DNA from 2 places in the Rhizobium sp. ZK1 genome. Region 2 is predicted to be linked to the other one. Evidence: riboswitches for the same ligand, from Rfam matches in the RefSeq annotation. Region 2 holds a riboswitch; the other holds the start of a gene.
The links. Region 2 has a riboswitch for fluoride ahead of crcB (fluoride efflux transporter CrcB). Riboswitches for the same ligand answer to the same signal wherever they lie in the genome.

Region 1 (15,535 bases), 630 kb from region 2:
GATCTTCGCGGAAGCCGAGATCGAGCATCTCGTCCGCCTCATCCAGCACCGCCGCCTTGAGTTCGCTCATATCCAGAGCGTTGCGGCGGATGTGGTCGCAGAGACGTCCCGGCGTGCCGACGACGATATGTGCGCCACGCTCCAGCGCTCGACGCTCGCTACGGATATCCATGCCGCCGACACAGCTCGCGATGACGGCGCCTGTCATTTCGTAAAGCCATTCCAGCTCGCGCTTCACTTGCAGCGCCAGTTCGCGCGTCGGCGCGATGACGAGGGCAACCGGAGCAGCGGCGGGGCCAAACCGCTCCGCGCTTCCAAGAAGTGTAGGGGCGAGTGCAAGCCCGAATGCGACGGTCTTGCCCGAGCCGGTCTGTGCGGAAACGAGGGCGTCCGATGTAACGAGCGCCGGATCGAGCATCGCCTTCTGGACGGGGGTGAGCTCGGTATAGCCGCGCTTCTGCAACGCCTTGGCGATCGCCGGAGAGACGCCGTTATAGTCAGTCATTTTATTCGATCTTTCGGAGCTGTCAGGCGCGTAACGCACCGTAGCCGGAATCGTCCGGCCGAAGAGTTGGGCCGTTCCTACTCGCTCCGGCTGCGAATGTCAAAGTGTCTCGCCGCGCCATGTGTAGATGGCGATGCTGCCGGAGCGCCCGCGAAGCTTCGTCTCGAACGGTCCGGTCAACCGCCCCGCCTGCGACGGAACGGCATCCGGACCGGCGGCGTCGAGCAGGCTGGCACTGAGTGCAAGCTCTGCCCCGCGGCTCGCCGCCACCTCCATGAGCCGTTGGGCGACATTAACGGTATCGCCCGTTGCGGTGATCTGCTGGCGGTCGCCGCTGCCGAGACGAGATGCGACGATCGGGCCGCAATGGGCACCGAGCTTGAAGCCTATCTTCCTGCGGCGAAGCTCCGGATGGCCTGCAAGGAAGAGGCGCGTGCGGTCGGCAAGCCTAACGGCGCTGGCTGCTGCCCGCGCCGCATCGTCGGCCGCCGGTTCCGGCAGCCCGAAGAGGATCATGGCGCCGTCGCCCATGAAGCTGGTGATCGCCCCGCCAAGCAGCCGCACTTCCTCGTCGATGAGTTCGAAGAAGCTGCTGAGGATTTCCCGCACTGCGGCCGGTCCGACGGCTTCGCTGAGACCGGTGAAACCCGAAAGGTCGATGAAGACGACGGAAGCATTCTGACGCACCGGCTCGGCCAGAAACGCCGGGTCGCGCGCCAGCCACTCGCCCAGGCCCGGCGCTTCGATGCGTTGCAGCCGCTCGGACTGATCGGCGAAGTGCCGCGCACGGCCGCGGTCGCGCCAGAGTTCTGCGGCACCGAAAATAACTGCGGGTGGGAGGGCGGCCGCAATCGGCAATGCAGCACTCAGCCAGTAGCCGTTCGCGAAGGCTGCAAGGTTGAGCATCGCCCACACAATGACCGCTAGGCTGATGATGACGAAGCCGAGGGCACTGCGGCTCCATGCGACCAGTGCGACGAGAAGAACAGGCAAGGCTATCGCAATGCCGGCATCCGCCTGCCGTGTCCTGCTGTCGCGCACCATGCCATCGCCTGCTATCAGATGCGTGATTGCCGTCGACATGACTTCGACACCCGGCAGGATGGGATCGAACGGCGTGGGGAAGACATCGCCGCCGCCGGTCACGGTCGCGCCGATCACCACTACCTTGCCGGTGATGGCATCCGCCGGCAGCTTGCCATCAAGCGCATCGGCAGCGCTGAAGGTGCTGATGCTGCCTGCGGGACCATAGAAAGTCAGCGGCAGGCGCTGGCCCGTATCCGTTGGAATGCGGCGGGCGCCGAGCCGGATGCCATCCTTTTCGATCAATGGTTCCGCACCGAGCGCAATCGAGGCGACCCGGAGTGGAAAGGCCGCATCCAGACGATCGGCGGCGCGAGAAAACAGCGGAACGAATCGCGGCACGCCGCTCTGGTCCGTCGCCACATTGACGATGCCAAGCGTTGCAGCCTCTGCGAAGCGTGGCTGCGGCAGCAGAAGCTGCTGCGCTTCGGGGACCGCGGCAAGCGGATCTTCCGCGTTTCTCGTCACCGCCTGGAGACTTTGCGGAAAGGTCGCAGCACCGGCGATGATGCTCGGCGTTGCCTTGAGGGCCGTTTCAAGCGCGGCATCGCCCTCCTGCGTACCGGGATCGACAAGCAGGATATCGAGCGCCAGTGCCCTCGGCTTCAATGCTCCGATGGACGTCACGAGCTGCGCAAGCATCTCCCGCTTGAGCGGATAGCCATGCGCTGCGGCTGTACGGTCATCGATTGCGATAATGGAAACGAGACCGGGCGGAGGCCGGACGCCAACGATCGTGCTGCGCAGATCGGCAAGCGTGGCCTCCATCCGCTCCATGAGGCCGGAGTCCGACTGCAGATGAAAATAGCCGAGTACCGCGCCCCACAGACCGGCGAGCAGCAGCGCGAACACGGTCTGGAGGCGATGGTTCATGAGACGACTTATTGACCGAGGCGTGAAAGAAGGGCCGCGACGCGCGGCGCCGGCCACGTGCGGACGGTGAGCGTGGCGGTTCCGCGCGTGACATCCACACCTTCACCCGGTCCAAGTGTGACCGCCGGCCCGGCCGGACGGCGCACGCCGACACGGCCGCGTGTAACCAGCACGGAGGTGGTGCCGTCTTTGACATCAACGGCCCATTGCGTACCGCGGACGGCCGCGATCGCCTGAGGCGTCACGACCTGGAAGCCGCCACGGTGCTGGCTGCTGTCCACGTCGATAAGGGCAGCCTTGCTGCGCAGCGACAAGGAATCCGGGCTGCCGTCGCGATTGCGATCGGTGAGTCTGAAGGATGCCCCGCGTTCGGCGGTGATATTGACGCCGCCCGGACAACGGAAGATCTGGTTGCCGTTTGAAGCGCGCGAAATCGCACAGCCGGCAGACTGGGCATAAGCTGCGCCATCAGGCAGGAGGCAGATGATCAGCACAGCGGAAAACAGGCTGCGGGAGATTGCTGACATGGCTTTCATGATCCGCCCCTCGTGAGCCGCCCGTGCGTCTTCGATTGCGCCGGTCCGCCCATACTAGCTGAATTCGTCGGTTTCCCTATGCAAAAACGTGAGCCTGCGCAAGCCATTCGGAAACACTCAGCGTTCGCCCGGCGAAGGCCCTACATAGCGGGCACGCGGGCGGATCAGATGGCCGCTTTCGATCTGCTCCGTCGCATGCGCCAGCCAGCCGGCCGTGCGCGCCAGCGCAAAGATGATGATTGGTGCTTCCTCAGGCAGGTCGAAGGCTGCTGTCATGGCGGTAAGCGCGAAATCGACATTGACCTTCTCGCCCACCATTTCTTCGCCGGCCATCTGCACATCGCGAAAGACCGGCGGCACGTCGAAAGAGGAGAGCAGCACGCCCGCCCGCACATCGCCATCGGGGTAAAGCGGGTGCCCGAAGGCGACAGGCTTACCTCCCCGTAGCAGCAGGTGGCGGATCGCATGCTCCGCCCCAGCGCCGGATGCTGCCTTGGCAAGGGCATCGACGCTTCGCCATGCCGAACCATGCAATGGTCCTGTTAGCGTTGCGAGACCCGAGAGCACTGCGGCAGAAAGTGCTGCCCCCGTCGAAACCGTGACGCGGACGGCGAAAGCAGAGGCATTGAGCTCATGATCGGCGAGCATGACAAGCGCTCGCTTGAGGCAATCGGCAGCCTCCGGCCTGCCCCAGCATGCAGCAAGACGGTGATGCAGCGGATGATCCGCCGATCCCGGCGCTAGCGCATCGGCGACGGTTGAAAGCACGCTGCACGCTTCCATCTGCAAGGCCGGGCGTGCACGTCCGAGAGACGGTAGATCGGCGCTTACCCGCCCCGCCAGCGCCAGCAGCGCGGCTTGAATGGAAGGCGATGCCGGCCCAGGGGCAGAGGCCGGTACGCAGGCGAAACTCTCCGCATTCCACAGTAGCAGCGCCGTCTCCTCCAACGTCGCATGGGCTGAAAGCTCTGCCGCATCCTGCCCCCGATAGAGCAATCGTCCTGCGGCGATGGTCGAGATTGACGATGTCAGTACCGGATCGCCCCAGCGGATCGCTTCGGCGGCGACCGTCTCGCTCTTGCGCCTGCCGGCGTGGCGCTCGGCAAGCCGTTTGACATCGCTTTCCCGATAGAGGCTGCGGCGTGGATCGGTGGGGTCGGCCTTGGCGCGGATTCGCCCACGGCTGACATTGGCATAAAGCGTCTGCGGCTTGGTGCCGAGTTCGGCCAGCGCTTCCTCCGCTGTCAGCCAGCTCATGTCAGCCTCACATTGATCAATTGCATCAAGATTGACGTCAACTAAAGTAGATCCGATCTTTCATCCGGTAAAGGAGAAAGACTTATGAAAAATGGTTTGGAAGATGTCATCGCCGCTGAAACACAGCTCTCGGATGTCGACGGCGAAGCCGGTCGGCTGATCATCCGCGGCGTATCGCTGGATCATCTGGCAGGAAGCCGCACCTATGAGGATGTCGCCGCCCTGCTGCTGGACGGCCTGATCGAGCCGCATCTCGACGCAAGCGAACTGCGCTGCCGGCTCGGCCAGGCGCGAAGGGAGGTTTTCGCGGAAGTCGAGACTGTCGATACTCGCCTACTGGCGCTGCCGCCGGTCGATGCCATGCGTGCTCTCGTTGCCCGCCTGCCCGACGGCGAGGATATCGATACCGCGCTTCGTCTGCTTGCCGCACCCGCCGTGTTCCTGCCGGCGGTTCTGCGCCTGCAGCGAGGCGAAAAGCCGCTAAAGCCCAATGCGGGCCTCCCACAGTCGGCCGACATCCTGCGCATGCTCTCGGGCGCGGTGCCGAGCGCCGAGCAGACCGCGGCCCTCGACACCTATCTCGTGACGATCTCGGATCATGGCCTGAATGCCTCGACTTTCGCATCGCGCGTCATCGCTTCCACCCGCGCCGGCCTTACCTCCTCGGTGCTGGCGGCGATCAGCGCGCTGAAGGGACCACTGCATGGCGGCGCGCCAGGACCGGTGCTCGATATGCTCGATGGGATCGGCAGCGAGGCCAATGCCGGCCCCTGGCTGCGCTCCGCGCTCGATCGCGGCGAGCGGCTGATGGGCTTCGGCCACCGCGTTTATCGCGTACGCGACCCGCGTGCCGATGCTCTAAAAAATGGGCTGAAGCCGCTCGTTGCCGCAGGCCAGGTCAATGCCGTCAGAATTGCGCTTGCCGAAGCCGTGGAGCAGGCAGCCCTCGCGATCCTGAAGGAACGCAAGCCGGACAGGCCGCTGGATGTGAATGTGGAATTCTATACCGCGCTGCTCTTGGAAAGCCTCGGCTTCCCCCGCGAAGCCTTCACGGGCGTCTTCGCCATCGGCCGCACCGTCGGCTGGATCGCCCATGCCCGCGAACAGGCGCTGGAAGGCCGTCTCATCCGCCCGCGCTCGGTCTATGTCGGACCTCTGCCGGAAGCGGCGTGACATCAAGAAAAGGCCGCTCCCTCGCCTTGGAGGGAGCGGCGGAATTTTAGACCAATCGGCTCTGCTCGGTCGCCGCTTCGATGAAGCTTGCAAAAAGCGGATGCGGGTCAAGCGGGCGGGACTTCAGTTCCGGGTGGTACTGAACGCCAATGAACCAGGGATGATCAGGATATTCGATCGTCTCCGGCAACACGCCATCCGGCGACATGCCCGAGAAGACTAGGCCGCAATTCTCCAGTCGATCCTTGTAGTCGATATTGACTTCGTAGCGGTGGCGATGACGCTCGGAAATGTCGGTCGAGCCGTAGATATCCGAAATCTTCGTACCCTTTTTCAGCGCCGCCTTGTAGGCGCCGAGACGCATCGTGCCGCCGAGATCGCCGGCCGCGGTGCGCTTCTGCAACTCGTTGCCCTTCACCCATTCGGTCATCAGGCCGACGACCGGTTCCGGCGTCGGGCCGAATTCGGTCGATGAGGCGTTTGGAACATCGGCGAGATTGCGGGCAGCTTCGATAACGGCCATCTGCATGCCGAAGCAGATGCCGAAATACGGCACCTTGCGCTCGCGGGCAAAACGCGCCGCATGGATCTTGCCTTCCGAACCGCGCTCGCCGAAGCCGCCCGGTACCAGAATACCGTGGACTTTCTCGAGATACGGCGCCGGATCTTCCTTTTCGAAGACTTCCGACTCGATCCACTCGAGCTTGACCTTGACGCGGTTGGCGATCCCTCCGTGATGCAGCGCTTCGATCAGAGACTTATAGGCATCCTTGAGACCGGTATACTTGCCGACGATCGCAATCGTGACCTCGCCTTCCGGCGTGCGGATACGGTTGCAGACTTCTTCCCACTGGTCGAGACGCGGCTTCGGAGCCGGCTCGATGCCGAAGGCGGCGAGCACTTCGTCGTCGAGGCCTTCCTTGTGATAGGCCATCGGCACGTCGTAGATATTGGCGACGTCGAGCGCCTGGATGACGGCGGACGGACGCACGTTGCAGAACAGCGACAGCTTGCGGCGTTCGGCTTCCGGGATTTCCCGGTCGGCGCGCACCAGAAGGATGTCGGGATGGATGCCGAGCGCCTGCAGTTCCTTGACCGAATGCTGCGTCGGTTTGGTCTTCAGTTCGCCCGCTGCAGGAATGTACGGCATCAGCGTCAGGTGGACGTAAACAGCGGTGCCGCGCGGCAGATCGTTGCCGAGCTGGCGGATCGCTTCCATGAAGGGCATCGCCTCGATATCGCCGACCGTGCCGCCGATTTCGCAGATGACGAAATCATAGTCGTCATTGCCCTCGATGACGAAATCCTTGATCTCGTTGGTGACGTGGGGAATGACCTGAACGGTCGCGCCGAGATAGTCGCCGCGGCGTTCCTTGTCGATGATGTTCTTGTAGATGCGGCCGGTGGTGATGTTGTCGGTCTTGGTCGCCGAACGTCCCGTGAAACGTTCATAGTGGCCGAGATCGAGGTCGGTTTCCGCGCCGTCGTCAGTGACGAAGACTTCGCCGTGCTGGGTCGGGCTCATAGTGCCCGGATCCACGTTCAGGTAGGGGTCGAGTTTGCGAAGCCGCACCCGATAACCACGGGCCTGCAACAACGCTCCGAGAGCCGCGGCCGCAATTCCTTTTCCGAGAGAAGAAACCACGCCGCCAGTGATGAATACGTATCGCGCCATGGGAGTCACCGGATACCTTTTCAAAAACGATTCCACCAGCCCAAAAATTCTTTTCCGGAACTTTTGGTGCGTGGCGCAGGAATCTGAACAAAAGAAAACCGGCAGACCCGAGGGCCTGCCGGCGGTTTATTTTCAGGACCGGCTTATTGTCCCGTGGGGACGCCGGAAGGCTGTGCCGGCGCGGTAGCGGCCGGAGTCTCAGGCTGGGCCGGAGCCGTCGTCGTCGGAGCTGCCGGAGCGGTCGTCGCAGGGGCGCTTGCATCCGGAGCCGGATTTGCGGGTGCTTGCGCTGCAGGAACTGCCGGTGCCGGTGCCGGAGCGGCAGCGCCGCTGTTCGGAATGCCGCTGTTATCGGCAGGCTGAGCCGGAGCCGGGGCATTGCCGCCGAGCGAATCGAGAATGCCGTTGCCCTGGCCGCTCGTTGCCGGAATGCGGTTGAGAATGTCGGTCGGTCGGCCTTCGTAACGGGTCAGGATTCCGAGGCCGAGCGAGGTGAGGAAAAACAGCGTCGCCAGGATCGCCGTCGTGCGTGTCAGCGCATTGGCCGTGCCGCGGGCCGACATGAAGCCCGATCCGCCGCCAATGCCGAGACCGCCGCCTTCGGAGCGCTGGATGAGCACGACGCCGACGAGCGCGAGCACGATCATGAGATGGATGACAATCAATACTGTCTGCATGGGTCCAGTCCTGCCCGTCTGAGGACGGACATAAAGTAAAAATCTGGCGGCTCTTTACATGAGGTCATCAGCTATTCCAAGCCCTTCGGCCAGGAATATGCAATCGCCTCAGGCAAGCAGCGTTTCATATGCGCCGTAGATGGCGAGGAAATCAGTGGCTTTCAAGCTCGCGCCGCCGATAAGCGCGCCGTCCACATTGTCGACGGCGAGCAGTTCGCTGGCATTCGAGGGCTTGACCGAACCGCCATAGAGGATGCGCATGCCCCTGCCCTCTTTGCCGAACCGCAAGACGAGTTCGTCACGGATGAAGGCATGGACGATTTCCACATCCTGTGCGGTCGGCGTCAGCCCGGTACCGATCGCCCAGACCGGCTCATAGGCGATGACGGTATTTTCGGCCGTCGCCTCGTCCGGCAGCGATCCCGAAAGCTGGCGCTTGAGGATATCGAGCGTCTGGTAGGCGTCGCGCTCATCGGCGGTTTCACCGACACAGATGATCGCGGTGATATCGGCCTGATAGGCAGCCTGGGCCTTGGCCCGCACCAGATGATCGGTTTCGGCATGGTTGATGCGTCGTTCCGAATGGCCGACGATCACATAAGTGCCGTAGCAATCCGCAATCATTTCCGCAGATACATCGCCAGTATGGGCGCCGCTCTGCGTCTGGTGGCAATCCTGTGCGCCGATCGCAAGCGGGCTGTCGGTGGCGAGCGCCGTCGCCACGTAGAGCAGCGTTGCCGGCGGGCAGATCAGGGCTTCGACTTTCTCCGAAAGGGGAGTACTGACGCCTTGAGCAATCGCCTTGATCTGGTCCAATGAGGCACGCGTGCCGTTCATCTTCCAGTTCCCCGCCACGAGCGGGCGTACGTCAGGTGTCATGTTGCTCCTCCCAAAATCCGCCTATTCGGCGGCCTTAGCAAAAGCCCGCAGCAAAGGAAAGCGCTGCGGGTGACGTTGGGGCGATATCAGTCTTCCGTAGGGTGAAATCCGCCTTTTCAGGACGCCAGTATCCAGTTCAGCACCCTGCGCCAGTCGATCATGCGGATCGGCGTGCCGTGATTGCCGCTCTCAAACAATGTGAAATGCGTCGGGTATTTTGCCTTGTCGAGCTTTTCGAACAGCGCCTGCTGGTCGGCCGCAGCATAGACGGGATCAAGGCTGCCATGGGCAAACCAGAGCGGCAGCTTCGCCTTGTAGAAAGGGCTCTTTGCAAAATCCGGGTCCGAGACGCCGCTCATGATCAGCATTCCCTTCAGCCGTTTGACACTTTCGGCATCGCGCGCGATCCCCCAGCAGATCTGGCTGCCCATCGAGGCGCAGCTCAGGATGATTGGTCGGCCTGGAGACTGTGCGTTCGCATAGCGGATCAGGCCGGCGATCGCCGTCACCCCATTGGCGTCGAACGTCCGTACGGTCGGCGAATAATAGACGCCGCCATTGCCGGCAGCGAGGTTCTTCAGCCGGTTGAAATTGCCGCCGAAGGAATAGTCGTTGGCACCGAGCCGCCGGTCGCCATCGCGGCCGTGGATGAAGATGACCGTGAAAGCGGCATTCTGTGCTTGTCCCACTCTGGTGACATCCAGCCTGATGCCGTCGAGCGACAGCGTTTCATCCGCCTGCAGCTTCTTCACCCCGAGCGAGACATATTTCTGCTGCACGCGCTTTTCAGGGATCTGGTCACGCCCGTTGATATCGCGCATCTCATCGTATTCGATCACCTCGAACGCGCCATCATCGCCTGTCTGAAGCACGGTCTGCTTCGAAAACAGGTCGTCCTTGTAGGGTGGCAGGGCATCGGCTGCGGCGGTCCCGACGGCGGCGGACAGGAAAAAGGCCGCAATTGCGGTGATTGTAGTGTAATGACTTGTGGACATCGGCATGCAGATGGTTCCCAAAGAGCTGCCGCGACTTGCCATTCGACGCCCGGCAACGCAAATCACATCTTGAAAAGCTCCGCAAATCCGGGGCGCGTCGCGTATCGGGGCGCTTTCTGTCAGAATTCCCCTGATTCGCAAACGCGATGCCGAACGCGACTATTGTGGGCCAGCGGCGGCCCGTCACGAGAATTAAGATCTGAACGGTTCCATGGAAGACAGCAACGACCTTTTTTCCGGAATGCCCCTGTCGTCAAAGCAGGACTCGCAGAAGCAGGAGGAGGCTGCAAAGTCTGCCGCGCCGGCTGCAAAGCCCGCTGCGGCTGCGGCACCCGCCGCCACCCGCCCTGCCCCGGCAACGTCGAACGGCGACGATTACGGCGCATCCTCGATCCGCGTTCTGGAAGGCCTGGAACCAGTGCGCATGCGCCCGGGCATGTATATCGGCGGCACCGACGAGAAGGCGCTGCACCATCTCTTTGCCGAAGTCATCGACAACTCGATGGACGAAGCGGTGGCCGGCCATGCCGATTTCATCGACGTCCACCTCGATGTTGAGGGCTATCTCACCGTTACCGACAACGGTCGCGGTATTCCCGTCGAGAACCATCCGCAGGTTCCCGGCAAGTCGACACTTGAGGTCATCATGACCAAGCTGCATGCCGGCGGTAAATTCGACGGCAAGGCCTATGAAACCTCCGGCGGTCTGCACGGCGTCGGCGTGTCCGTCGTCAACGCTCTGTCAGACGTTCTCGAAGTCGAGGTTGCTCGTAACCGCAAGCTCTATCGTCAGCGCTTCTCGCGCGGCCTGCCGCAGGGCGGGCTCGAGGAGCTCGGCGATGTGCATAACCGCCGCGGCACCAAGGTTCGCTTCCACCCCGACCCGCAGATTTTCGGGGATCACGCGAAGTTCGATGCAGCGCGTGTTTTCCGTATGGCCCGCTCCAAGGCGTATCTCTTCGGCGGCGTCGAAATCCGCTGGAGCTGCGATCCGGGCGTTTTGCCTGAAGGTTCCGACGTGCCCGACAAGGCCGTCTTCCACTTCCCCGGCGGCCTGAAGGATTATCTGCAGGCGACGATGGGCAAGGAGTTCACCGTCACCCGCGAAATCTTCGCCGGCAAGACTGAGAAGGCAAGCGGCCATGGTTCGCTGGAATGGGCGATCACCTGGTATGGCGGCGATCCGCAGGTCCACTCCTATTGCAACACCATCCCGACGCCTGAGGGTGGCACGCATGAGGCCGGTCTGCGCATTGCGCTGACCAAGGGCCTGAAAAGTTATGCCGAGCTGACGCAGAACAAGCGCGCCGCACAGATCACCACCGATGACGTGATGATCTCGGCCGTCGGCATGCTGTCGATTTTCGTCCGCGAGCCGGAATTCGTCGGCCAGACCAAGGATCGCCTGGCGACCGTCGAAGCCCAGCGACTCGTCGAAAACGCGCTGCGCGATCCTTTCGACCACTATCTCGCCGACAATCCGAACGAGGCCGAGAAGCTTCTCGACTGGGTGATCGAGCGCGCCGAAGAGCGCCTGCGTCGCCGCAAAGAGAAGGAAGTCAACCGGAAGACCGCGGTTCGCAAGCTGCGCCTGCCGGGCAAGCTCGCCGACTGCTCGCAGAACACCGCCGAAGGAGCCGAACTCTTCCTGGTCGAGGGTGACTCGGCAGGTGGCTCCGCCAAGCAGGCGCGCAATCGCGCCAATCAGGCGATCCTGCCGCTGCGCGGCAAGATCCTCAACGTCGCCAGCGCCGGCCGCGAAAAGCTCGGCGCCAACCAGCAGATCTCCGATCTCGTCCAGGCGCTCGGCTGCGGCACACGCTCGAAATACCGCGAAGAGGATCTGCGCTACGAACGCGTCATCGTCATGACCGATGCCGACGTGGACGGTGCACACATTGCCTCGCTGCTCATCACCTTCTTCTATCAGGAAATGCCGGAGCTGGTCCGGGGCGGCCACCTCTTCCTCGCCGTGCCGCCGCTCTACAAGATCACCCAAGGGGCAAAATCCGCCTATGCCCGCGACGACGATCACCGCGCCGAGCTGATGGAGACGGAGTTCAAAGGCAAGGCCAAGATCGAGATCAGCCGCTTCAAGGGGCTTGGCGAAATGCTGCCCGCCCAGCTCAAGGAAACCACCATGGATCCGTCCAAGCGCACGCTGCTGCGGGTGCTGATCGACGAGGTGGATTTCGAGGGAACGCGCAATGCCGTCGACGACCTGATGGGAACCAAGGCCGAAGCCCGCTTCCGCTTCATTCAGGAGCGTGCGGCTTTCGCCGAAGACCTGGATATTTAAGCCGCAGCGAATTCATCGAACTGACGAAGAACCGTTACGCTTCCGTCAAATTACCGGCGCAATAGAACGGCCGGCGCTCTGTCCTCCCGCGAGGGCACTGCAGCGCCGGCCGTTTTGTCTCAACCCTTTGCCGGATATTTGCCATGACCAAGCGTTTTCTTGCGACTGCCGCTTTCGTTCTCCTGTCCAGCACCGCCTCCGTTTATGCCACTGATATCGGCGCGACCGTCGAGACCGCGTGCCCCTTCGGCGACTGCGCGGCAGCCATTTCGCTGTCCTATCTCGGCGAATTCGTCATCCCGACCGGTCAGATGGAAAACGGCGTTGAATTCGGCGGCATTTCCGGCCTCGATTTCGATGCCGCCACCGGCCGTTATATCGCCATCAGCGACGATCGTTCCGAAAAGGCCCCGGCTCGCTTCTATGATCTCGATATCGATGTCAGCGCGAGCGGCCTGAAGAGCGTCACCATCGTTAAGCACACCACTTTCCAGGACAAGAACGGCCAGCCCTTCGCGATCCGCACCGTCGATCCGGAATCCATCCGCTTCGGCAAGGACGGGATTTACTGGGGCAGCGAGGGCGATGCCAAGGTGCTGATCGCACCCTTCGTCCGCGTCACCTCGCCGGACGGCGCCTTCGTTCGCGAGTTCAAGCTACCGGACGGTTTTGCCCCGACCGCCGACAAATCGACCGGTATTCGCGACAATCTCGCTTTCGAGGATCTGGCTGTGTCTCCGTCCGGTGATGTATTCGTCGGCGTCGAAGCAGCCCTCAATCAGGACGGTCCGAACCCCAGTCTGACAACCGGCAGCCTGTCGCGCATCATCCGCTACGATGGCGCAACCGGCGAACCAAAGGCTCAGTACGTCTACAGCGTTTCACCGATCCCGCAGGCTGCCACCAAACCTGATGGCGGCAATGATAACGGCATGTCGGAAATGGTCGCCCTTGATGATCACCGCCTGCTCGCTGTCGAGCGCAGCTACGCGCAGGGCTTCGGCAACAACGTCAAGCTCTTCATGATGGATCTCGATGGCGCAACCGATGTTTCCGGCATCGCTTCGCTCGCCAAGAATGACCAGCGCGTCGTACCAGTGCGCAAGAACCAGGTGCTCGACTTGCGTGCCACCGGCCTGACGCCCGACAATATCGAGGCCATGGCAATCGGCAAGGCGAAGGATGGCACCGATGTCCTGATCCTCGGTTCGGACAATAACTTCTCGACCGGCCAGAAGACGCAGTTCTACGCCTTTAAGATCAACCGCCGCCCGCAATAATAGCTGAGGGACTCAGCGACCAAATAACCACGCTTTGTATACGCTTTATCCGGGCGGACCTTGAAACCGCCCGGTTCATGGCCCATAAACTAGGACAACAATAAAAAGAGGCGCGCGTGGGTGTGTTTGATCGTCAGAAAACCAATACGGAGCCGCGATGGCTGGGGCCGTCGGCGACGATACGTACGCCGCTGATACCCTCCATTTCGGCTGCGCGCTGGCTGCTCGTACTCGTTGCCGCAGCCGGCGTTTATTTCTTCTACGGCTTCGTGGTGCCGGTGCTCGCAGCCCTCGTCATCGGCTTTGCGAGCTGGCCGCTTTACCGCAAACTGGTTGCCCGCGTCGGCGGCAATACGACGATCGCCGCGACGATCGCGATCGTCCTCATCGTCACGTTCCTCGTCATTCCGATCGGCCTTGCGGTCACCTATACGACCGGTGAAGTGCGTACATGGGTCGCATGGGCAATCCACGCCAACCGCTTTGGCGCGGAAACGCCGCAATGGATCGTCGCCCTGCCGCTCGCCGGCCCCTATCTCGACGAACTCTGGACGAAATATATCGGCAGCCCCGGTGCCATGGGTGAGCTCATCCAGGCCGTCAGCGGCGCCAATATCGGCAATATCTATCGCGCGGTCCTGGCGGCCGGCGGCGGCGCCTTCCATTTGTTGCTGACGCTGCTCTTCATGCTGATCGCGCTGTTTTTCGTCTATCGCGACGGCTTCTCCTTCTCCAAGCAGATCGACATGCTCGGCGAGCGTATCCTGCCGAACCGCTGGGAGCGCATTTCCCGCGTCGTGCCCGCCACCATCAGCTCGACCGTCATGGGCATGACGCTGATCGCGATCGGCGAAGGCATCGTACTCGGCGTGGCCTATTGGATCGCCGGCGTCCCATCGCCTGTCACTCTCGGTGTGCTGACTGGTGTCATGGCGCTGGTCCCCGGCGGAGCGCCGCTCTCCTTCACGCTGGTATCCGTCTATCTGCTGGCCAGCGGCTCGCATGTCGCCGGCATCGGCCTCTTCGTCTGGGGCACGGTCGAACTCTTCATCGTCGACAAGACGCTGCGTCCGAAACTCGTCGGCGGACCGATCAAGCTGCCCTTCCTGCCGACCTTTTTCGGCCTTGTCGGTGGCGTGAAGACGATGGGCTTCCTCGGCCTGTTCATCGGCCCGGTGCTGATGGCGCTGCTGGTCGCGATCTGGCGGGAGTGGATACACGAAGTCCGTAGCGCCGATACGAGTCCACAGATCATCCTCGATGAACAGGCACCGCCGGTGCAGCGTGTTGCCGAGGGCTAAGTCCCGCGAGACGCTTTGCCTAAATCAGGCCAGTCGTTTTTCCATGAAAAGGCTGAGTGGGTCCGGCAGGTAGGAGCCGAATGGCTCGATTTCGAGGAATCCATATTTCCTGTAAAGGCCGATCGCCTCCGGCTGGTAGATGCCTGTCTCCAGACGGATCGCCGCGAGCCCCTTGTCCCTGCCGAGTTCTTCAAGCCTGTCCATCAGTTGGCTCGCGACCTTCAGGCCCCTCGCCTCGGGATCGACGAACATGCGCTTGATCTCGGCCGTGCCGTCGCCCGCCTCGACCAGTGCGCAGCAGCCCACGATCTCGCCGCCATTGCGCGCCACGAGGAAGCTCACCGACGGCTTTTCCAGTGTTGAAATATCGACGAGGTGGTTGCTCTCGGGCGGATAAAGCGACTGGGCATAGGCGTCGGAGAGTTCCAGAAGACGGATCACGTCATCCTGACGCGGCGGTTCCAGAGCGATGGTGACGGGCATTTTCTTTCCTATTGCGACCAACGGCGCGAATTTTCCCGGATGACGGGGAGTTAATATCGCTGCCTTCATTCCGTTGGAATTGTGTTGTCGAAGATTGTGACACGCTCAATAGCCATGGAGGCAAAATATGCAAGCCGTCCTCATCGCCATGACGATCCTCGGTTGCGACGATTCGGTCAGCCAATGCAATTACGTGGCTACGGTCGACAAGCACTGGGAAACCGTCGTCGCCTGCGATGCCGAGGCTGAACAGCGGCTGAAAAATTATGCCAATGCGAGCTATCCGACGGTCATTGCCGTCTGCGAGGCGCCGAAATCGCTTGCTGCTGCCGAACCGGCCAAGCCGGCGCCTGCTCCACCAGTGACACCTGAGGTGGTCGAACAGCGAGATGGTCTTGGCGGTTTTGTGGATAATGTTGCCGGGCGCGTTCGCGCCAGCCTGCCCTCGGGCCAGGATGTGAAACACACCCTGGCAAAGCCGTTGCATTTCGTCTCCGCGAGTTATTCCTGGGCGGCGGC
Region 2 (15,535 bases):
CCTCCGCCGTCGCCTTTGCCTGCTGCACCTGGCCGGCGGCGCCGAGCAGCGTCGAGCCCAATGTCAGCGCTAGACCAAGATCACACATCTGCTACTCCCATTTCGAATAACCGGAATTGATGGCCATTGATCTCCACCGGCTCGAACAGCCGAAAACCCAGCCATTCGAGCCAGCGGAGCGAGACCATGTTGCGGGCATCCACGACGTTTCGGAGCAAGCGATAGCGGCTCAACAGTTGAGCCGGCCAATCGCGCGATATCCGCAGGAAGGCGCGGAAATTCTCTTCGACCGCATCCGTGCCGAGCAGCCAGGGCGCGCCGATGCCGGTCAGGATATTGATATCGCCGACACCCCACATCACCTCCGGCCGGCCATTGAAGAGCGCGCTCCAGGCAAGCGAGGAATGGCGGTAGGAGAAGGAAAGCGCCGAGGTCGGCGAGTGTCCGGAGGCGGCGAAGACCTCCTCGCTATCGGCGCGGCGCATGCGCCCGGCAATCTCTCTGATATGGCCGGGCCGGGCGGGTACGATGGCAATCTCAGCGGCCAAGGGTGACATCCGGCATGATGGAGAGGATCGTCATCGGCAGCGGGTCGAATTGTTTTACCCACATGGCGCCGCTGGTATTCCAGTCCCAATAGGGGGTGATGGTGAGATCGCCGGTATAGAGGCTGATCGCCTCGTTCCAGTTTTCATTGCGGCGCTGCTTGTATTCCACCAGCACATTGCCATCGCGCTCGCCATCGGCAGGACCGGTGAATATGCCGCGGGTATTTTCCACCCGGAAGGTCACTTCGGAAACGGATTTCGAGCGGCCCTGCACGGTGCCGAGGCCTTGGACCTGGCCGACATCGAGATCGAGCGTCTGGATCGCCGCCGTCACCGGCAGGCCGATATGGATTTTTGCCGCCGCATTCTGCAGCCGCACGGCTCCGTTCGTGACGGTGAGATTGCGCACGACATTGCCATCGGCCAGCGCCACGACGGATTGGCCTTCGAGATGGCCGAGGCCGGAAATGGTCGTGGCCGGCGGGCCGGAATAGGTCAGCCCGCAATCGACGAAGAAGGCGTCCTCGACATCATCGAAGGCGCGGCTGTGCAGCCGTTCGATATAGCGCTTCTGAGTGCCATTGATCGTGCGGCGCACGATGAAATAGGGCACGTCCTCGCCATTCTCCTCGATGACGGTCACATCCTCGAAGAAGGCATCGGCACCGCTCTCATGGCGGGTCCAGGCCCAGACATCCTGCTCCTTCATGTAGGTGAGCGAGACGAGCGCGCCATCATCGAGCACCACCCAGACGACGGAATCCGGTGCCTGCGCATAGTCCCAGGCCGATATCTCGCGGCCCTTGAAGAGGTGGCGGGCGAGGATGGTCAGGTCCTTGCCCACATAGCTGTCCTGCGTATAGTCGTAGGAGAAATCGCGCACCACGCCGCCAAGGCGCTGGGCAAAAAGCACCGTATTGCCGACGACGATCGGCTGCACCTTGGCGGCTCCGCGATAGCCCTGGTTATCGAGCTTGATGGCGGAGGGCGAAATCGCGTCGGCAGTCGAGCCGCCGGTGACGATCCATTCGGAACCTGATGTCAGCAGCAGCAGGCCGCGCACAGAGATCATCGAGCGGATCTCGTTCACCTGCCGGGCGCGGATGCGGAAGGTCACGGCGTCACTTGCCTTGGCGGGCGAGGAGACGCCGAAATTCTCGTAATTGGCGGATTGGCTGAGCCAGACGGCCTGTGGGTCGTTTTGCGTCGAGGCGAAGGCGAGGCGCTGTTCGATGAAGGTCACGCAGCGCGGATAGTCGCCCGCAGCATTGAAGGGGTTGCGGTCCGTCTGCGGCGTATCGGAGAGATCGGGCGTGATGTTCTCGTCGTCGAAGGTCAGGCCCGTCGTGCCGCCGACATAGCCGAAAATGCCGTTGTCGTCGCGGTAGACGATGTAGCGCGCCGCACCCGAAACCGCCGCCCAGGTGACACGGTTGATGCCGCCCTGGATGGCGAGGTCGTTGACGACGGCACCGGCGTTGGACGGCAGGCTTTCCTCGCCACTGTCGGCCACGGCGGAGACTCGATAGCGGTATGTGGTTGCCACATAACCCGGCTTGCCTGATGTATCGCCGGGCTTGGTGACGGAGGGAGTGCCTGCGGGCGGATTTATCAGCGGCTTGAACTGAACCGTCGTCAGCGTCCAGTTGCTATCGGCGAGACGCCCGAGTTTGCGCACGGGATGATTGACATGGCAGAGATAGAGCACGTCGGCTTCCTGCACGAAGACGAGGTCCTGCACGTCATTATCAGTATAGGCGGTCACGACCTCGTAGGGGGCCGCACCCGACAGCACCAGCCCGCCATCGCGGAAGATGCGAATATATTGGTGGCCGAATTCGAGGATATAGGTCTGCTCGGTATTGAACTGAAAGCGGATCAGCCGGGCCTGTTTCGAACTGTCCTTGATCTCGTGGATGAATTGCAGCCCGGCCCGGTTCGACACACCGCCATGCGGATGCACGAAGACATTCAGCGCCGTACGCAGGCCGCTCTGATATTTGGTGAGATCGACGCGGGCGCCGAGGGCCGGCGAGAGTTCACCGGCTGTGAAGGAGGGCTGGTAGGCGCGGAAATCAGCCATGGGCGCGCACCGCAATCAGCTCGCTGACGAAATTCTCGCTCGTGTGCCTCACCTGATTGGCCTCGGCCTGTTCGGCGGCCCGCTGGCTGCTCTGGGCGAGCGCCATCGCATCGGCGCGGATCTTCGGATCGCGCGTCAGCGGCATGGCGAGACGAACGGCAAGATGCCAGGAGAGCGCCTCGACGAAGAGCGCCGCATATTTCGTCGGGTCGGTCAGGCGGCAGGTATAGCGCAGGAGTGCGGGCGAGAGGTCGCAATAGAGCCGGTCGCCCTCGAGCGCATAAGCATATCGCATCTCGCGGCCGGCCTCGTCGAGATCGGGGTTGAGCGTCTCCGGCAGCGCTGCGGCATCAGCGGAATATCGCGGCCTGATCCAGCGGATCTGCAGGCAATCGGCCGGCCGCGCATAGGAATGGCGCCAGACACCCGGCTTGTCATTGTCGAGCGCGCCCAGCGCCAGCGTCTTGCCGGCCGCAGCCCAAGGAAAGGACTGCAAGAGCACATCGCGCGTCTGCGCATAGAACTGGTTGCAGGCGCGTGCTTCGGCGCTCTTTTCGGTGAGATCGTTGATATTGTCCTTGCCGATATTGGAAAGGGCGAGATTGCAGATAGAGACAACGGTAGCCATGAACCAACCTCTTGAGTTGGGATAGGGCTAGCGTGGAGATGGTTGTGGGGGTGAAATCTCTCCTCCCTCATTCCTGTGCTCGTCACAGGAATCCAGCCGGCTTGCGTCGGCAAGCCGAGAGGACTCTTTCACGGAAAACCAGCGCGTTGCCTATCTGCGCGATAGCGCTCGCTAATAGACTTCAAGGAAAATAGTCTTTCCTGCCCAAGGACTTGGGCAGGCTGGATTCCTGTGACAAGCACAGGAATGAGGGGTGGGGAGGGTTGCGTTGGTGCCCAAAGTAAGCCTTGCCTTCTCGAGCGGATGTCGCGCAATGAAACACAGCCACCACCGAAGGGAAATATCGATATGAACCAATTCGAGTTCGATCGCTCGAATATGTTTGAGCCGCTCTTGCTGGCCGATCCATCCTTTCGAGGAAAATGGGAGGCCTTCCTGGCGACATTTCTGCCTGATGGAGACGAGCTACCGCTTTACCTGGCTCTCAATGACCTTGCGCGTCATCTGATTGAGCATCTCGAGGCAGGTGACACGAAGCGGTTAGATGCGGTCTTTGACGTCGTCGAACGCTGGCACATCAGCGGCGACGACTATGTCAAAGAAGCAGTGACGATCGGGCTGCTCGAAGACTTGCAGAACGAGCATTTTTACAACGTTGCTCAGCCTGAGGATTTTATTCCATGGTTGCGGTCAGAAACGAGCAAATGGTGGATCAAGGTCCAAGAATTCTGGACCGAGGGAAAGCTGATAGGGTGAGGTCGCAGTTGCTCGGGTAACTAAGCAGCGAGGCACGCTCTCACCCTACCTTCCGGCTGATAAACAACCCGGTCTCCTTGCCCACCTCGAGCACACCGCCGCCCGCCCGGAACGCCTCTGATATCGCCGCCCGAAACGCTGCAAGCTCGGCCTCATCAGCCCGATCCCCCGGCGGATAGGAGGTCAGCGCCAGAAACACATCTTCCGGCTCCGTTATCCGCATATGGGCCGGGTGCTCCGTCATCGTCACATTGCCGAACTGCGCCTGCATCAGCCGCTCCGCCGTCTCATAGCCGAAGGCGGCACCCGCCGGGTCGTAGGGCGGGCTGCCGAACACCGTCGTCAGTTCGTACATGCCGCGCATGTTGCCGGCACCATTGGTAGTCACCGCAAGGTGACCTCTGGGCTTCAGCACGCGGTGCATTTCGGCAAGCGCCTGGGCCTGATCGGCCACGTGGTAGAGCATGTGCATGGCGATGACGGTATCGAAGGAGCCGTCTTCGAAGGGCAGGGCCGTGGCGTCGGCCTGCTTTCCTGTGACTTCGGCGAGGGCGAGCGGCCGGCAGCGCTCGAGCGCTTCCTGCAGCATGCCGGGGGAGAGATCGGCAAGGGTGAGGCCGAGATCGTCGGGCAGTTCGTTCACCACCGAAGCCCAGAACCAGCCGGGGCCGCAGCCGATATCCAGTACGCGATCTCCTGACCTGAGCGGCAGCTGCCTTGCGACCCAGGGAAACCAGCGGGTTTCGGCAATCGTATATTCCCGGATCAGGCGCCCGCGGGCGGCAAGCTTTTTGCTGTCGCCATATTGCTCTTCATTGCCTGTGGTGATGGATGACATGATTGGCCCCGGCTTCCCTCAATGTCAGATCGAATGAATGCGGCGGCTGATCCTGCACTTTTATAGTGTAGTGGGCAATGATGAGATCGGTTATGAGGCGGTGGATTGGCTGGTGTAGATGATGCGCCTTGCCCGCAGCAGCCCCAAGGAGACATTGTGAAGAACCGGATCTTTTTCATTCTCATGTGCGCCTTTGTGCTGGTGGCGATTGCCGGCCTGATGATCAGTTCGGCCCGGCTGATCGGGCTCTTCGGCTAGGCGCAAGCAGTCTTCCCAAATCGCAGTCAGCGGCCTGCAACCACCAGATAGGCCGAGATCGTCAGCACCGAGAGCACGGTCGAGGCCAAAACGACGCGGCCGGTGAGGCTCGCCTCGCGGCCGTAGAATTCTGCCAGCATGAAGGGGCCGGTGCCGGTCGGCAGTGCTGCGAGCAGCACGGCGGTATGGGCGGCGGCCGGCGGCAGGTTGAGGAGCGGTGCGGCGATGAGCCAGGTAACGGCGGGGTGCGCGATCAGCTTCAGGCCGACGAGAATGCTTGTCGTCGTTGCCCGGGCGCTCGCTTCGCCGGCCTTGGTGCCGGCGAGAAACAGGCCGAGCGCGATCAGCGCGCAGGGCGAGGCTGCCCCGCCGAGCAGCTTCAGGAAGGCATGCACGGGGGCGGGAAGCGCCACACCCGAGACCATAACCAGCGCGCCGAGAGCGGGCGCGACAAGCAGCGGGTTTTTTGCCAGCGAGCGGGCAGTCTTGATGGCGATATCGCGTCGGCGATTTTCGGATTGCAGGCCGCCTTCGATGAGGATGATGGCGACGGCGAAGAGCACGCAGACGGTGAGAATGGTGGAGATCAGCGTCGGCGCCATGCCGGTGTCGCCGACCAGGGACAGGACGAGCGGAAAGCCGATGAAGCCGGTATTGGCGAAACTCGCGTTCAGCCCGTCGATCGCGGCATCGGCGAGATGCCGGCCTTTGGCGATGCGCCAGCAGAGCGTGGCGCCGAAGATGACGGCGCAGCCTGATGTAAACGCGAGAATGAAGCCCGGCTGCCAGATCTCGGCGGTCTTGGCATTTGCCATGATGTCGAAGAGCAAAGCGGGCAAGGCAAGATAGACGACCAGCCGGTTGACCTCCCGCGTGGCATTTTCGCCGAGCGCGCCGGTCTTGCGGGCAATCCAGCCGGTGAGGATGAGGGCAAAGATCGGCAGGACAATCGTCAGGTTCGTCAGCATGGGGCAACTCGGTGTCATTCTTGGCTGGGGCGATCATTGCCTATCGCCTGGGATCAAGATAATCCAATGTCATCTTGGATGCTGATTGATACTTCTGGGGTATCGAATGGACACACGTCATATGCGCTATTTCGTGGCGCTGGCCGAAACGCTGCATTTCGGCCATGCGGCGGCGCGCATGAACATGAGCCAGCCGCCCTTCAGCCGGCAGATCGCGGCGATCGAGAAGCGGCTCGGCGCAAAACTCGTCGAGCGCAATTCGCGCAATGTGGCGCTGACGCCGGCCGGCCAGCATTTCCTTGCCGATTGCCGCGCCGTGCTTGATCAATTCGATGCCGCCTGCCGCGATGTGCAGCTGGTCGCCGGCGGCATGAAGGGCGAGCTGAAGCTCGGCTTCATGATGCATGCCGCCCATAGCGTCATCCCGGCGCTGGTGCGGCTTTATTCCGAAGCGCGGCCGGATGTGCGCCTCATCCTCGAAGAGCGCATACCCACCGATATCGAGGAGATGCTGGCCGAAGGCAAACTTGATGCCGCCGTCACCTTCGGCGGCGGTCCTGCACCGCATCTGCGCACGCAACTGCTCGCCCGCGACCGGCTGTGCCTGATCGTGCCGTCGGGCCACAGGCTGGCTGATGCCGAAACCATCGGGCCGCGGTCGCTTGCGGGCGAAAGGCTGATCGCCGCGCCCGCAACCGTGGCGCCAACGCTGCGCACGGCGATCGGCCTCTATTGCGCATCCGGCGGCGTCATCCCGCATTATGCCTTCGAGCCGCGCCTGCAGCACACGATCATCCGGCTGGTGCAGGAGGGGCTGGGGGTGGCGCTGATCCCGCAATCGCTGTGCAGTGATCTTGCTGAGGGTGTGGTGTCGCGGGTGCTTGTGGATGCACCGGAATTCGATGTAGTGCTGTGCGCACCGCGAGCCGGCAGGAACCCGGCGGTGCCGGAGTTGTTCGAGGCGGCGGGGCGGACGTGACCGGCGCCCCTGACGCATGACCTTGGCCACATGCTGGCCCGGGCTGACAGAGTCTCCTTCGCCCGAAGCGACGACTAAAGCTTCCGATCAGCCCAGTTTGCTGACTTGATGAGGTAGAAAGGGACGTCGCCGCTGCGCCGCGACGAAGATTGATAGGGGTGTCTCGCGTATCAGTCTGACCTGTGTCTACTCCATGTCCTGTGCCTGCCGCACAAGCGCTTCAGCGAACGACGATCTGCCGAAAGATGCACTGCCGAACTCGAAGGCCAGTCCGTTAGCACATCGGATGAGGCCTGCGATCAACAGAAATCCCGCGCGGTATTCATCGACGGATGATCGGAAAGTTATGCTCAGGACATAATCGCCATAACCAAAATCGGGCGCATTCATGCCGATTTTCGTGAGTTCTTCGTTCAGATCAAGCGGCACGAAATCCGTCATTCCCGTGGGGCGGATGGCCGCGCCTTCTGCGATCTTGGCCCTGTCGATTTTCAGTCCATAGGCGAAAGGCTCTCCGGGGCGCAGCTGTTTGATCGAAGCCTCCAGCTCGATCTGCCGGCCGTCGAAGGCGACCGTCAGGCCGGAAGAGGCTGGATTATCCTGAAGCGGCTTGCTCATGTCCGAAGGCAAGGCTGGAATGATCTGCACCGGATATTTGAGATCGCTAAGACAGGCATTGAGTTTTTCCGGCGAAAGCCAATGGGCCTCGTGCACTGCGACATAATATTCGATGCCCACAACGTATCCTCGGTTCGTGCAGATCCAGTGGCGATCGGCATCGTTTTATGCAATAATTGTCTTGTTGTCAGCAGCGCAGCCAAGCTCACACCCGAGCAGTTGCGGGAGATTTCCACCACGTCCAACAAGGTCGTCGCCGGCCTCGACCGTCCGTACAACTGGATCACCAGCTATGCCGCCGGCGACAAGATCTATTGCGTGCATGAGGCCGACAGCGCTGAAACCGTCTATCGCCACGCCCGCGAGGGCGGCTTCCCGGCCGATTTCGTCACCGAGATCGCCTCCGAGATCGGCCCCCAGACTGCCAGGGAGACTGCCAGCGCCTCATTAACCGCGTCCGGTCGTTTTGCGGGGGGGGCAGCGGCCGGCGTTCACCTTGTTCCCTTCTCGGGTTCGGCTCGGGGAGGGGGATGGTAAGAGGGCGTGCAGGGTAATTGATCACCTAACCAAGTCAGCAGAAACCCGTCCGGGCAGATGCCGTGGCGCCGGGAGCTCTGGATTGCAGGCGCGACAGCAGGCGCAGCGCTGCGGAGACGGCGGGCCTAGCGGATGCAGGGTCGCTGGCGGAGATCTGCTCGCGGCAGTTCTTCAGCCGTCCCGAAACCTTGCCGATTTCGGCGTGCAACGAGGCGTTGCCGGCAGCCGCCGCGTCGGATGAGGCCGTGGCAAGATGGGCGACCAGCAGCTCGATGATGGCGAGGCGTTCTTCCTGCGGCATGGATTCGAAGGGTACCGGCATGTGTTTCCCTTCAGAGCGAACAGGACAGCTCGTTTAAAACGTGCCTCACGCCACCGACGCCCCACGCCACATCCGCCGCCCGCTCGATCTGGGTGTAGAGCGGCACCCATCCTGCAAGGGTGACGCCGCCATCATGCGCCGATACGAAAATATAGGTCGCATCGATATCGCCCGCGCGGTGAAGCGATGCCGAGACTTCGGATTCCAGATCGGCCGCATTGGCCGGTCTGGAATGCACGAGCTGCAGATGCCGTTCACCTACGGGCGTATCCGTTCTCTTGCGCATCATGCTGCCGGCGCGGCGCCGACCGGCGGCAGGCCCTGGATGGCAAAGCGGCGCTTGACGAAGGGATCGGCCACGCCGGAATAATCGCCGGCATTCTGAAGCGCTGCCATGAGGATCGTTTCATGGCGGATGCCGCTTGCGAACAGCGAACGGATCTGGGCTGCAGCGAGCACGAACAGCGCCGGTTCGGCAGCCTGGTCATATCCGGCTCGATGGAGCACACGGGCCAGCAGATTCATATCGTCGCTGTCAAGAACGGTTTCGCCGGCCGAAGACATCGTAATTGGGGACATCGCGATTGGATGCATCAGGATCGTGGAAGACATTCAGTCCTCCTTCTGGTCGGGGCCAGGGTGTGGATGCCCTTAACCAACAGCGCCCGTGAAAATGGCTGCTGACCCGATCAAGATGCGCCCTTTTTGCTGCCTCCACAACAGCCGGCGAAATTAATAAAAATAAAATATACCTTGTTCCGAACACAAATGCTCCCTATGTTCAGCTTATCGAATTTGCTTCGTCAGCTTCGTTTCTGCGCAAGATGCGCATTGGCTAATCTTTCCTCTCAAGCTCGACCATTTATCGCCTGCACACAGCGGGCTTGGTAATTCTTTGCGATTGAAAGGAAATCGTGCATGAATACTGGTATCGTCAAATTCTTCAACACGGCCAAGGGCTTTGGCTTCATCTCGCCGACCGACGGCTCGCCGGATGTGTTCGTTCACATTTCGGCTGTCGAGCAGTCCGGCATGTCTGCGCTGCGCGAAGGCCAGTCGGTGACTTTCGAGCTGGTCCGCGACAGCCGCAGCGGCAAGAACGCGGCGCAGAACCTCGGTTCTGCATAATCAATCGGCTCGCACCCGCTTTGACCACGGATGTACTGGCACTGCGGATATGCGAACCTTGGAAAGGTCGGGCCAGTCCCGGCCTTTTTGTTTTCAAGCCGGTTTGTTCAGGAGAACAACAATGACGAAGACGGATGCTGCAGCGCTTCTTAGACGTGCCGCGCGCCAGGTGGCCAACACCAGCGGCGGCGGGCACCTGGGAGGCACCAATTTCGGTCAGGCCTTCGATGCAAAGACATCTTCCGCCAAGGACAAGAGCGATAAAACCCGCAGGCCGCCGCGCGGGAAATAACAGTCTGGCGGGCGAGCCGGTCGTACCAGGAGACCGAGCGTTTTCATGGGTGCCTGTCGGGGTGAGATCATCCGTCTCTCACCCCTTGCCATCCCACCGCAACCCGCGCTATATATCGACCTCGATGGGGATGGAGTACCCCCGAAACCGCCGTAAAGGCTGATGACTCCTACCGTGTTCAACCGCGGTGGGAATCTGTCCGGAGCCCGCTGCAAGGCGGGTTTTTTATTGCCCGTCCGAGATTTTTGGAGCGAGCATGTCGTTTTATACCTGTCTCATCGTCATGGCCGGCGGCGCCTTGGGCACTTTCGCCCGCTACGCCGTCTCTGTCCTCGCCATGCCGATCAGCCGTGGTCTGCCCTGGGGCACGATCATCATCAATATTACAGGCTCGCTGGTAATCGGCTTTTTCAGCGCGCTGACGCTCGCCAATGGTCGCTTCCCGGTCTCCGATACCATGCGCCTTTTCGTGATCGTCGGCTTCTGCGGCGGCTATACGACCTTCTCCTCCTTCAGCCTGCAGACGCTCGATCTGCTGCGATCAGGTGCCGTGGTGCGGGCCTGCATCAATGTTGCGGCTTCCGTCGTGCTCTGCATCGCGGCGGTGGCTGTCGGCCATTTCATCGCGACGCGGATCAACAGCGGCGCGCCTGATGTGGCGCAAGTGACGATCGAGGAGCAGGCGTAAGAAGAGCCCATTGCGGCGCCGTCAGCCAGTTCCCGTTCCTTGGCGTCCATCACGCCTCCCGCGCTGTCTCGGAACCCTTTCGAAACTATGACGCTGGGTCCGGCCCAAGAGGTCTTTCGTGGGTTTTTTCGGTCTCGGCTCGAAGCCTGTTGCAGGTCGGCTGGGGATGTCGCGGGAAGCGGGTGCAGTTGCAGGGGGAAGAAACTATCCTGCCCGTGGGAAAACCCATGACAGGTGCAATCGATCCGCCGGGCACGCCGCCCGGCGGATCGAGGAGCCGTTAATTCCCTGTCGAGGTCGGGGCGGAGTAAGACAGGGATTCACGGATCTGGTCGATCTTGCCGTCGGCTTCTCCGACGCCGAGGATGGCCTTGGCCTCGGCGAGGACCTCTGGGCTCACTTCGCCGCTGCGCGTTGCCGAAGCCAGCGCATCCTCCAATGCCGCGTCGCCGAGGACCGGGTCGTCGACTGAAGGCTCGATGCCGTTATCGAGTTCAAACTGGGCATAGGCCATCGCATAGGCGGCGATCGCGGTCATCTTCGGATCGGACGTGTGCATATAGGCCTTGTAGCTGCGGTTGAGAGAGTTCAGGCCCTTCAGCTCGGAGGCGAGGTTCTTTTGCTTGATATCGGCTGCGGCGTTTTTCGCAGTGAGCGATTTCGTCTTCGCCTCGCCGGACTTGCCCTTCGCGGATTTAGAACCGTCGTGCGATGAAATGCCCATCCGGGAAGTGCCGGACTGGTGGCCGCGGTTTTCGTGACTGCCGCTTTGTCCGCCACCGTTGCCGCCGCCATTGCTGCTGCCGCCACCGCCGCCGTTGCCTCCGCCATTACCGCCGCCGTTGCCGCCGCCATTGCCGCCTCCACCGCCCTTTGCCATGGCGGCAATATCGGCGCCGGTGATCGTCAGCGGGCTGGAAGCCATGATCATCGAAAGTGCGGCTATGGACGCAAGAGTTGCGATACGCATCCGGGTCTCCTCGCAGGATAATTCATCAAAAATCGTGAGATAGCCGACTCGGGATGGCGGCTATCGAATGAAGGCGATGTTAGGCGCGAAACGCGGGGCGTGCATCGGACCGAGGTCCGGCATCCCTCGGACTATGGTCTTAGAGAGCGGGAGATGGTTAACGGGTTTCGGTGTCGGCTGGCAGGTCGCCGATCCGGAATCGGGTGGCTGCCGCTTCTCATATTTCCTACCCCTCCATGACCATCAAAACAGGAGGTTTGGACATGGAACTGGACGGCAAGATCATCATCATTTCCGGCGCGAGCAGCGGCATCGGAGCGGCCGCCGCCCGGCTGTTTGCGGGGAGGGGCGCGAAACTCGTGCTCGGCGCGCGGCGGGCACAGAACCTCTCGGCGCTGGTTTCCGAGATCAATGAAAGCGGCGGCACGGCCGTGTCTCTCGCCGGTGATGTGCGCGACGAGACCTACGCGAAGGCGCTGGTCGACCGGGCGCTCGATGCCTATGGCAGGCTGGACGGCGCTTTCAACAATGCTGGCATCGTCGGCGAGATGGGGGCGTTTTCGGAGATGAGCGTGGCCAATTGGGAGGCGGTGATCTCCACCAACCTGACGAGCGCCTTCTTTGCGCTGAAGGCGCAGCTGCCGGTCATGAAAGCGCAGCGCAGCGGCTCGATCGCCTTCACCTCGTCCTTCGTCGGATACAGCAATGGCGGCCTGCCGGGCATGGGGGCCTATGCAGCTTCCAAGGCGGGCCTGATCGGCCTCGTGCAATCGGTCGCCGCCGATTACGCGGCCGATGGCATCCGGATCAACAGCTTGCTTCCCGGCGGCACCATCACGCCCGCCGGCGGCGAGAATAACCCCGAATTCCTCGATTATATCTCGGGCCTGCATCCGATGAAGCGGATGGCCGCGGCTCAAGAGATCGCGCAGGCAGCGCCCTTCCTGTTGTCGGACCAGTCGAGCTTCATGACCGGCAGCCCGATGATCGTCGATGGTGGGATGTCGGTTCGGCTGCTGTAGCAAAGGCGGGGAACGCGCTGATGTCCCATACGGGGCACCAGCGCTTCACGCCGCGCTCAATTCCTGACATATTTGCCGGAGGGACAGCCAACCGTCGTGGATATTGCATGATGAGCTCGCAGACACGTGAGAAAAGCAACCTGCATGCACCGACCGGTTCCGTGACAGGGCTTTGCTCTGCGTCCGCCACCATGTTTGCAGTCGGAATGGCCTTTCTGGGTTACTGGGGGGTCTATGAACAGGGGAGCTGGCGTGCAGTCGATTATCTTGTGATGACTGTGGCTGTCATCGGATTTGCGGCACTTGGTTGCGTGCCCTGGATCGTGACCACACCTGTCGCGGAGGACGAGGCAGACAAGGTCGCCGTCGCCAGGCGAGCGATGGCACTGGGGACGGCGTTAATCTGGACGGCCGTCTGCATTACCGTATTTGCTTGAGCTGCCCTGTGTGATGCGGCGGCGAGAACAATCCCGAATTCCTCGACCGTATCTCCGGCCTGCATCCGATGAAACGGATGGCCGCGACGCAGAGTAAGCGTTCGGTAAAGCTGGCTTTGAGATTCCATCGAACACTTGAATTTACGTCACTAATTTCGTCGTTAGTAACGTCACCCTTGCCGACCATTCCGATCAATAGGATTGATGAACTATTGCCTGGAATGTGCCGCAGACCAACGATAAAGGCTCCGCACAATGCAAAATATAGATCGAAGTCGACTTCATTGCCCTTGGTGCGGAACAGGTTTTACGCGCGGTGACGACGGGAACCTTGTATGCTCTGCGAGTGGAATGGGGTTGTCTCGAAATCTCGAAACTCGATTCCGTGCTGTGTACGTCGAGGGGATCAAACCTTCAGAACCCCATCAACTTGACGGGATGGACAGATGGTTTTGTCCTGGTTGTGGCCAGCGTCTGACCAAAGGTGGTGATGGAGTAGCGAGGTGCCCAAAATGCGAACGGGCGATGGGCCAGTTTGCTTACGAAATCGTCGAGTTTCATCCCCATGGGTGATCCTCGGGCGGTGGTCGCACCGCCCGAGACAGGTCGGCGATTGTCATGCCCTGGCCGATGTCCGTTCGAAGGCGCCAACGAAGACAACGGCCATGGCTGATAGCATCAGCCCGCCGGCAAGCAGGAAGGTCAGCCGCATGCCGGCTGAAATCGCTGCCGGCGCCGCATGGATGAAATCCTGCGTGCCCGCGCCATAGGCGAAGACGGCGCCCATGAGGGATGCGCCTGACATCAGGCCGATATTGCGCGACAGGCCGAGCAGGCCGGAGGCCGTGCCGCGCCGGTCCTTCGGCACATCGGCAAGGGCTGCCGTATTGTTGGCAGCCTGGAAAAGCTGGTAGCCGGGTGTGAGCACCATGATGGCGGCGACATAGCCCGCGACGCCTGAAAGCCCAGGCAGGATCGCCAGCAGGAAAGCGCCGGCGCCGAGCATCGCAAGGCCGATCGACAGAACGCGGGCAGCACCCCAGGCATCGACCAGCCGGCCGGAGGGCACGCCGCTGGCGATGGAGATGACCGGGCCGACGGACATGACGAGGCCGACCCAGGCGGGCTTCAGGCCAAGCGCAAGGCCGAGATAGAAGGGGCCGACCACCAGCGTCGTCATCATCACGGCGGCCACCACGATATTGACGACGAGATTGGGGACGAGGCGCCGTTCCAGCATGGCAAGCAGGCCGGCCGGGCGCGTCTTGCCCCTGGCCCTGTCAGCCGGCAGTGTCGCGATGGCGAGGATCAGCGCCAGACCCGCCAGCGGAACCTGCACCCAGAAAATGCCGCGCCAGCCGGCAAGCGGGATCAATACGCCGCCGAGCGACGGGCCAAGCGCAGTGCCAAGCGCGGAGACGGTGCCGAGCAGGCCCATGGCGCGTCCGATGCGCGCCTCGCTCGCCGTCTCGCGCATCAGCGCCATCGAGAGCGTCATCAGGAAGGCCGCGCCGACGCCTTGAGCGGCGCGCGCCGCCATCAGCAGCGTCAGATCGGGTGCCATGGCCGAAAGCAACGAGGCAATGGCAAACAGGCCGAGGCCCACAAGCTGCATGCGCTTCAGCCCATAGAGATCGCCGAGCCGGCCGACGATGACGACCGAGATCGTCAGGGCCGCAAGATAGGCGATGACGATGCCCTGCACCTGGGTGAAGGGCGCCGAAAAATCCTCCGCGAGTTTGGGCAGGGCGATGTTGGCGATGCTGGTGCCGAGCGAGGCGAGCAGCATCGAAAGGGACAGCGTCAGTGTGGCGCCCCGTCTTTCCGTTCGCTCCGATCCGGTCATTTCTGCCTGTTGCATATCGATATCCTCTTGCTTGAAATGTCATTCAAGAGCAGGCTACCAATTCAAGCCGACTTGAGGTCAAGCATGAAATTTCTGGATATCGGAGAGGTCTCCGCACGAAGCGGAATCAAGCCTTCGGCGCTGCGCTATTACGAGGAAGTCGGGCTCATCACCTCAGTGTTCCGCCATGGCTTGCGCCGGCAGTTTCCGCCGGAGGTGCTGTTGCAGCTGACGCTGATTTCGATGGGCAAGACGGCCGGTTTCTCGCTCACGGAAATTTCCGGCATGTTCGGCGGGACCGGCGGCCCGGATCTGCCGCGCGCAACGCTCCAAGAGAAGGCCGACGAGATCGACCGCCAGATCCGCCAGCTCTCTGCGCTGCGCGACACGCTGCGGCACGTGGCCGAATGCCCGGCGCCCTCGCATATGGAATGCCCGACCTTTCGCCGGCTGGTGGAGGTGGCGGGCAAGCGGGCGAGTGCCGGCAAGGCGGCGCGGCAGGGGAAGAGCGGGTGAGGGGCGGAGCACCGAAGCGCCCGATCGATATTGCGCTCAGCCGAGTTCCTGGGCGAGCCCGATGAGAATCCCTTCAGGCCCGCGGATATAGCAGAGCCGGT

Region 1: another riboswitch for fluoride. It lies ahead of ACK9YZ_RS08460 (hypothetical protein); the one in region 2 lies ahead of crcB (fluoride efflux transporter CrcB).

Annotation. Positions count from the first base shown of each region.
Region 1 is NZ_CP180586.1:1,643,790-1,659,324, forward strand. Features, by position in the region: gene ACK9YZ_RS08450 (DEAD/DEAH box helicase) at 1-505, opposite strand, end outside; gene ACK9YZ_RS08455 (adenylate/guanylate cyclase domain-containing protein) at 605-1,666, opposite strand; fluoride riboswitch at 1,670-1,753, shown strand; gene ACK9YZ_RS08460 (hypothetical protein) at 2,069-2,476, shown strand; gene ACK9YZ_RS08465 (FecR domain-containing protein) at 2,470-2,988, opposite strand; gene ACK9YZ_RS08470 (citrate synthase family protein) at 3,115-4,254, opposite strand; gene ACK9YZ_RS08475 (citrate synthase/methylcitrate synthase) at 4,339-5,427, shown strand; gene ACK9YZ_RS08480 (CTP synthase) at 5,474-7,102, opposite strand; gene secG (preprotein translocase subunit SecG) at 7,246-7,779, opposite strand; gene tpiA (triose-phosphate isomerase) at 7,888-8,658, opposite strand; gene ACK9YZ_RS08495 (alpha/beta hydrolase) at 8,775-9,659, opposite strand; gene parE (DNA topoisomerase IV subunit B) at 9,865-11,952, shown strand; gene ACK9YZ_RS08505 (esterase-like activity of phytase family protein) at 12,096-13,232, shown strand; gene ACK9YZ_RS08510 (AI-2E family transporter) at 13,349-14,533, shown strand; gene ACK9YZ_RS08515 (GNAT family N-acetyltransferase) at 14,558-15,016, opposite strand; gene ACK9YZ_RS08520 (hypothetical protein) at 15,144-15,535, shown strand, end outside.
Region 2 is NZ_CP180586.1:2,274,492-2,290,026, reverse strand. Features, by position in the region: gene ACK9YZ_RS11865 (hypothetical protein) at 1-88, opposite strand, end outside; gene ACK9YZ_RS11860 (hypothetical protein) at 81-557, opposite strand; gene ACK9YZ_RS11855 (hypothetical protein) at 538-2,631, opposite strand; gene ACK9YZ_RS11850 (hypothetical protein) at 2,624-3,259, opposite strand; gene ACK9YZ_RS11845 (hypothetical protein) at 3,608-4,015, shown strand; gene ACK9YZ_RS11840 (class I SAM-dependent methyltransferase) at 4,056-4,853, opposite strand; gene ACK9YZ_RS11835 (AEC family transporter) at 5,138-6,079, opposite strand; gene ACK9YZ_RS11830 (LysR family transcriptional regulator) at 6,186-7,058, shown strand; gene ACK9YZ_RS11825 (hypothetical protein) at 7,245-7,796, opposite strand; gene ACK9YZ_RS11820 (DUF4242 domain-containing protein) at 7,824-8,213, shown strand; gene ACK9YZ_RS11815 (hypothetical protein) at 8,248-8,535, opposite strand; gene ACK9YZ_RS11810 (BON domain-containing protein) at 8,546-8,824, opposite strand; gene ACK9YZ_RS11805 (hypothetical protein) at 8,821-9,147, opposite strand; gene ACK9YZ_RS11800 (cold-shock protein) at 9,454-9,663, shown strand; gene ACK9YZ_RS11795 (hypothetical protein) at 9,785-9,955, shown strand; fluoride riboswitch at 10,073-10,134, shown strand; gene crcB (fluoride efflux transporter CrcB) at 10,212-10,643, shown strand; gene ACK9YZ_RS11785 (hypothetical protein) at 10,924-11,613, opposite strand; gene ACK9YZ_RS11780 (SDR family oxidoreductase) at 11,877-12,635, shown strand; gene ACK9YZ_RS11775 (hypothetical protein) at 12,746-13,072, shown strand; gene ACK9YZ_RS11770 (MFS transporter) at 13,689-14,933, opposite strand; gene ACK9YZ_RS11765 (helix-turn-helix domain-containing protein) at 15,003-15,434, shown strand; gene ACK9YZ_RS11760 (VOC family protein) at 15,471-15,535, opposite strand, start outside.